3 regions of the Pseudarthrobacter lactosi genome follow, and region 3 is predicted to be linked to each of the others. Evidence: predicted binding sites of a transcription regulator. Region 3 holds the regulator's gene; each other region holds the start of a gene.
What was found. The regulator Rex, encoded in region 3, represses fermentation and respiration genes when NADH is low (regulators of the CRP and FNR family bind a similar motif). The targets are predictions, from matches to a motif close to CTTGTGAANNNNTTCACAAG.

Region 1 (2,266 bases), on a different contig from region 3:
CGCGGGTCATGTCGTTCCAAGGCGCCGTCGTGGCCCAGTAGGTCTTGTTGCAGGACCGGAACTCCTCAAGGTCATCGGGAGTGGCCATGCCCGTGGCGTTGAAGAAGTCCTCGTACTGGCGGATCCGCTTGGAACGGTTCTCCTGGGATTCGCCCTTGGGCGCGATGCAGTAAATTGTCACCTCGGTCTGGTCCGCGGAGATAGGGCGGAAGTGGCGGATCTGCGAGGAGAACTGGTCCATGATGTAGACATTCGGGTACAGGCAGAGGTTCCGCGAGATGTTGATCATGAAGTTGGCCATCTCCTCGCCATACTTCACAACGAGTTCGTCGCGGCGGTCCCACAGCGGGCGGTCCTCCGGGTTGGTCCATTCCTGCCACAGCAGCAGGTGTCCGTGGTCGTAAGAATAGAAACCGCCCTTGACCTTGCCCCACTTGCCGGCGTCCATGGCCTTGGTCTTGTTGGCGGAGTCACCGGCGGTGCGGCGGGCCGTGGTGGCCGCATAGTTCCAGTGCACAGCGGTGACGTGGTAGCCGTCTGCACCGTTCTCGGCCTGCACCTTCCAGTTGCCGTCATAGGTGTACGTGGACGCCCCCCGCAGCACTTCGAGCCCTTCCGGGGACTGGTCCACGATCGAGTCGATCACCTTGGTGGCATCACCCAGGTGTACTTCGAGCGGGAGCACGTCAGCCTTGAGGGAACCAAAGAGGAAGCCGCGGTATGACTCGAAGCGGGCCACCTTGGTGAGGTCGTGGGAGCCCTCTTTGTTGAAGGTCTCCGGGTAGCCGGCGTTGCGCGAGTCCTTGACCTTCAGCAGCTCACCGGAGTTCTTGAACGTCCAGCCGTGAAACGGGCAGGTGAAGGTGGTGCGGTTGTCCGTCTTGCGGCGGCACAGCATGGCGCCCCGGTGTGAGCAGGCGTTGACGATGCAGTTAAGGTTTTCGTCCTTGTCGCGGGTGATCACCACGGGAGTGCGGCCGATGTTGGTGGTGAAGTAGTCCCCCACGTTGGGAATCTGTGATTCGTGGGCGAGATAGACCCAGTTGCCTTCGAAGATGTGCTTCATCTCCAGTTCGAAGATCTCTTGATCGGTGAAAATTTCGCGCTTGGCACGGATGACGCCGTTCTCGCGGTCGTCGATCACGGCGTCGGCAAGGACGTCGCGGACATGGGTCAGGTTCTCGGTCATGGCGTGCTCCTCGATTGGAGAGTGCTGGACGGATGAGCGGGAGGCCCGGGCCAACCCGCGGTGCCCAGGGGGACGTTGTCACGCCAGTCTTCCCTATCGTGATCGCACTCACATCAGGCAAATACCTAGGTTCGGCCAAGGGTGGCTTTATGTCTAGTTAATGACAGAAAACAGGCCAAATCGATATTTGTAGCGTCCTTATTTGAGCCCTACGATGAGACTGTCACCACGCGTCGCGACAGGCTCAGATCCTGCCCCCACCGGTTCGCACAGGGTTCAGGAGCAGTTCCTGTCCCCTATTCAAAGAGGAGTATGGAAATCACCATGACCGAGACCCAAGCAGACATCCGACACGAAGACGAGGGCACTGCAGTCGAAGCCGGCTCCAAAGCCACCGAACGCTTCGCAGCCTCTGGCAAGCTCTCCCGCCTGGATGTGCCGAAGGAAAGAGTGAGCCTGCTGGCGGGGGCACTCATCAAGGCCGCCAACGACATCGTCGTCGAGCACCAGGTCACTTACGAGGAATACAATGCGCTCAAAGCGTGGCTCATCAAGGTGGGAACTGACGGGGAATGGCCGCTGTTCCTCGACGTTTGGCTGGAGCACACCGTGGAGGACGTCAACTCCCAGGACCGCCCCGGCACCGTGGGCACCATCGAGGGCCCCTACTACGTGCCGGGCTCCCCGGTACTCCAGAGCCCCGGAACTGTCGAAATGCGTGAGGACGAGGAGGGCACCCCGCTGCACTTCAGCGGCCGCTTCACCGATACGGACCGTAACCCGATCCAGCACGCCCAGGTGGAAATTTGGCACGCCGACAGCGCAGGGTTCTACTCCCAGTACGCGCCAGGCCTGCCGGACTGGCTCTTCCGGGCCACGGTCAAGGCAGACGACGATGGCCGCTTCGAAATCAACACGATGCGCCCGGCGCCGTACCAGATTCCCACGGACGGTGCCTGCGGGCAGCTGATCAGCGCGGCAGGCTGGCACGCCTGGCGCCCGGCACACATCCACATCAAGGTTTCCGCGCCCGGCTTCCAGCCCGTAACCCAGCAGCTGTACTTCCCCGGCGACCCG
Region 2 (2,266 bases), on a different contig from region 3:
GCCCGCTCGATGACTGCGACCGTCGTGTGGGCAGGGAACCGTCGAAACGGCGCGAAAGCAGCAGGCGGAGCCTAGACCCCGTAGCTCGGTTCGCGCTTCTTGATCCAGCCGATCACCAGGGACGTCACCGGGACGAACAGGAACTCAACCAGGGTTTTGTAGACAAAGCCCACCACCACGTAGTTCAGGAACGTACCGAAGTCCGTTATGCCGATGACGGACGCGGCGATGCTGCAGAAGATCAGGGTGTCAACGAATTCACCCGCACCAGTGGAGCTCATCAGCCGCGCCCACAGGGACTTCTCGCCGGACCGGGCCTTCATCTTTACCAGGATCCACGAGTTGATGGTCTGCCCGGCCAGGAATGCCAGGAGCGAGGCCAGCACAATCTGTGGGACCGGGCCCAGCGCACCCTCCAGGGCTGCCTGCTTGGACGTGCCGAAGTCGTCATCAAAGCCGGGCAGGGCGATGATCACCCAGTAGCAGATCGAGGCGAACACTGACAGGGCAAAGGTGGTGAAGATGGCTTTGCGTGCCACCTTGAAGCCATACACCTCGCTGATCACATCGCCCAGAATGTAGGCCAGAGGGAAGAGGAAGAAGCCGCCGTCGGTGATGATCGGACCGATCGCGACGCCCTTGGATGCGCCGATGTTCGAAAGGATCAGGACCACGGCCATAAAGGCCAGCATGATGCCGAAGTACGGCGAGCCGATCGATGCGAATTTGGCGGCTGTGCCTGCGGGGTTGGTGACGGGCAAGGCGTCACGGCCTGAGGGGGAGGGCATGGGGGTGTCCGTTCATAGTGGTTCGCTCGGCGTACCGTTCCGCAGCCAAAGTTGCGCGGGTCGCCAGCTGTATTAGCACTGTCACGCCATTCTCCCACTGAACGTGTGCAGCTCTCGCCCCGGTGTTCGCCGTCAGGTTTTGAACACGTTCAGTTCCATGTCATACTCTTTTCTGAACACGTTCAAAAACGAGGGGAATCCGGTGGCAGCCAAAAGCGAGCAGACCCGCCAGCTCCTGGCGGATGTGGCACTGCGCATGTTCCGCGAGATCGGCTTCGAGAAAACCACCATGCGGGCCATCGCAGCAGAGGCCGGCGTCTCCGTGGGTAACGCCTATTACTACTTCGAGTCCAAAGATGACCTGGTCCAGGAACTTTACGTCCAGGTCCAGGCAGAGCATGCAGCCAAGGCTGACGAGGCCCTCGAAGGCCTCAAGGACCTGGGCAGCCGCCTGAAAGCCACGCTGCACGCAGGTCTGGACGTCATGGCGCCGTACCACCGCTTCGGTGCGGATTTCGTGGCCACGGCTATCCGGCCGACGTCGCCCGTCAACCCCTTCGCGGGAGAGTCGACGGCGGCCCGCGAAGCCTCGCTGGACATCTTCCGGGCTGCGGTGGAAGGCGCCAGTCCGCCGGCGCCGAAGAAGCTGCGCGCGGATCTGCCGGAGCTGCTGTGGCTGGGCTACATGGGGATCGCGCTGTTCTGGGTGTACGACACCTCAGAAGGCCAGCGCCGCACCCGGAAACTCGTGGACGGAGCCGTCCCGCTGATCGCCCGGGGACTCTCGCTCGCAAAGATTCCCGGCGTCAACAAAGTGCTGGACGATGTCCTCAGCCTGAGCCGCAGCGTCCGCGACTGAACGCACCACCGAACACAATGGGGGAAGACATGAACAACGCAAAGACCGTGGTGCTCGCCGGAGCCTCGGGCTTCATCGGAACCTACCTCCGGGAGCGTTTCGAGCGGGACGGCTGGACGGTCCGCACCATCGGCCGCCGGGCAGCCAAGGGATCGGCTGAGTCCGCAAACTGGGACGACGACGGCGCCATCACCCGGGTGCTGGACGGCGCCAACCTGCTGGTCAACCTCGCCGGACGGTCGGTCAACTGCCGCTACAACGCGCGGAACAAGGCGGCCATCCTCGGCTCCCGCATCGCCACGACCACCGCGCTTGGCCGCGCCCTCGCACTCTGCAAGGCGCCGCCGTCCACCTGGCTCAACGCCAGCACCGGCACCATCTACCGGCACGCGGACGACCGACCCCAAACAGAGTCCGACGGCGAACTCGGCAGCGGTTTCTCCGTGGATGTGGCGCGCGCCTGGGAAGCCGCCCTGGACGAGGCCCACACACCCGCGACTCGGAAAATCCCGCTGCGGATCGCCATCGTGCTGGGGCCAGGCGGCGGCGCGCTGCGGCCCTTCGCCACCCTTGCCCGGCTCGGCCTGGGTGGGCATATGGGCCACGGGAAGCAGAAGTT
Region 3 (2,266 bases):
GGCACGCGCCGGGGGTACCGTGGGAACTAAGCCGTACTGGGGGCAGGCCAGTTGGACTGCACCCAGCAGCCGAACTGACATCCGACCTGCAAAGGACCGCTCATGAGCACGCCTGTCCCGCCTCCCGTCCCGAACGAGCCCGAGCCCGGCAACCAGCCGCCAGCGCCCCGATACGGCGAGAACAGCCCGCAGTTCGGGCAGCCCACGCCACCGGCACCTCAGTATGGGCAGAACGCCCCGCAGTATGGCCAGCCCACGCCTCCGGCGCCTCAGTACGGGGAGAACGCCCCGCAGTATGGCCAGCAGACTCCCCCGGCACCGCAGTTTGGGCAGAATAGCCCGCCGCAGTTCGGCCAGCCCACGCCACCGCCCTATGGCCAGCAGCCGCACGGACAGTCTCCGTACGCGCAGTACCCGTCCGAACAGCCGCAGGCCGCGGGATCCAACGGGATTCCCCAGCTTGTCAACATCTCGTTCTGGCTGCTGATCGGTGCGGGTGTTGTGTATGTCATCAGCCTGCTGATGGGCATCGGCATGCTTGACGATCCTCAGATCCGGGATGCGTTCGACGACGCCATGCGTAGCAGCGGCGCCACTGGTGCCGAATTCGCGTTCGACGACTTCAAGGGCGTCATTGCCGGATCGCTCGTAGTCTTCGCGATCATCGGTGCGGGGCTGTACGCACTCGTTGCACTCTTCGTCCGCAAGGGCAAGAACTGGGCCCGTATCCTCGGCACTGTTTTCGCGGCACTGTCCATTTTCGGCCTTTTCGGACCGCCGAGCATCGGAACGCTGGGAACGCTGGCGGGGATCGCGGCCATCGTGCTGCTCTACCTGCCGGCGGCAGCACCCTATTTCCGCAAACAGCAGGTATTCGGCAGCCCGTACGGGGCCCCGGGCACCACGCCTGGCAACCCCTACGGCCAGTAGCACCACCTAGCTCGAATCCACACCCTGACGGGCGTGGACCCCACCAGCCGCCAACGAACTTAGGCGGTCTGGCCCGGGGTCTGCGCCCGTTGTGCGTGATAGGCGAGGATCTGCAGTTCGGTGGCCATGTCCACCTTGCGGAGGTTGACGCCCTCGGGGACCTGGAGCATAACGGGGGCGAAACTCAGGATGCTGTGGACGCCGGCAGCCACCACGCGATCGCACACGGCCTGCGCCACGGTGGCCGGAAGTGCCAGGACCACCATGTTGGCGCCCGTCCGCTGCAGCACTGCCTCCATGTCCGCGGCGTCGCTGACGCGCAGCCAGCCGACCTCATTACCCACCACCATCTGGTCCGCGTCGAAAATTGCCACCACGTCAAAACCGCGGGACTCGAAGCCGCCATAGCGGGCCAGGGCCTTGCCCAGGTTACCCGCGCCAACAATGGCGACCTTCCAGTCATGGGTCAGCCCCAGCGCTGCGGAGATATGGCGGCTGAGGTACTGCACTTCGTAGCCCACGCCACGCGTGCCGTAGGAACCCACATAGGAAAGGTCCTTGCGCAGGGTTGACGAGCTCACGCCCGACGCTTCCGCCAGGGATTCCGATGAGACGCGTTCGACGCCGTCTGACAGCAGCGTGTTAAGGGCGCGCAGGTAGATGGTCAGCCGTGCCACTGCCGCGGGCGGTATCTGCTTGGCGGCCTCTGTGCCGTGGGAAGGCTGGGTACCATGGCCAGGCGGTGTTCCCTGGACATTCTCTGAACCTTGGACAGCCTGGGGAGATGAATCCAGTGATGTCACTATCCCCTCCATCCCATCGCGTCGTGAGTCCACTCTAGAGCCCCGCCGCCGGTGCCAACAAAGCCTGTGTCATTCTGCGAGGCCGCTGTCCTATTGGGCCATGGCGCGTTGAAGGACGCGCTCCAGCCGGGCTTCGTCGATCTTCCAGAAATCGCGTTGGATTCCATCCACCAGGACAACGGGGATTTCCTCCGCATACCGCTCCCGCAGTTCCGGCAGCTCATCCACCAACTGTTCAGTCCACCCAAGTCCCAGCAAGGCAGTAACGCGCCCGACGGCGTCGCGCGCGGCTGCGCACAGGTGACAGTCTGCTTTGGTGATGAGCACTACCTCGGGTTTTGCCATGTATTAACCGTAACGCCCCTAAGGGCAGAGAACGGGGCAGAGGGCAGGAGCAGTGGGCAGGGCCAGCGGCGGCGCGGGGAGCGGGCCCGGGTACTGAACTCCCGGTCACCGACTATTGACTAGACTCGTGGACATGCCCGAGGAGAAGTACGTCGCTGTGGTGACCCAGCCGGATGCGTTGATGCAGA

Region 1: benA (benzoate 1,2-dioxygenase large subunit) is a predicted target of Rex. The motif match lies at 1,285-1,304, and genes of this name have one in related genera.
Region 2: ACZY0Q_RS14135 (queuosine precursor transporter) is a predicted target of Rex. The motif match lies at 958-977, and genes of this name have one in related genera.

Annotation. Positions count from the first base shown of each region.
Region 1 covers NZ_JBVAYS010000004.1:260,208-262,473, forward strand. Annotated here, with positions in the region: gene benA (benzoate 1,2-dioxygenase large subunit) at 1-1,189, opposite strand, end outside; gene catA (catechol 1,2-dioxygenase) at 1,502-2,266, shown strand, end outside.
Region 2 covers NZ_JBVAYS010000003.1:142,667-144,932, forward strand. Annotated here, with positions in the region: gene ACZY0Q_RS14135 (queuosine precursor transporter) at 72-788, opposite strand; gene ACZY0Q_RS14140 (TetR/AcrR family transcriptional regulator) at 991-1,647, shown strand; gene ACZY0Q_RS14145 (TIGR01777 family oxidoreductase) at 1,677-2,266, shown strand, end outside.
Region 3 covers NZ_JBVAYS010000001.1:1,924,083-1,926,348, forward strand. Annotated here, with positions in the region: gene ACZY0Q_RS08920 (hypothetical protein) at 103-930, shown strand; gene ACZY0Q_RS08925 (redox-sensing transcriptional repressor Rex) at 990-1,733, opposite strand; gene ACZY0Q_RS08930 (glutaredoxin family protein) at 1,824-2,078, opposite strand; gene ACZY0Q_RS08935 (HAD family hydrolase) at 2,212-2,266, shown strand, end outside.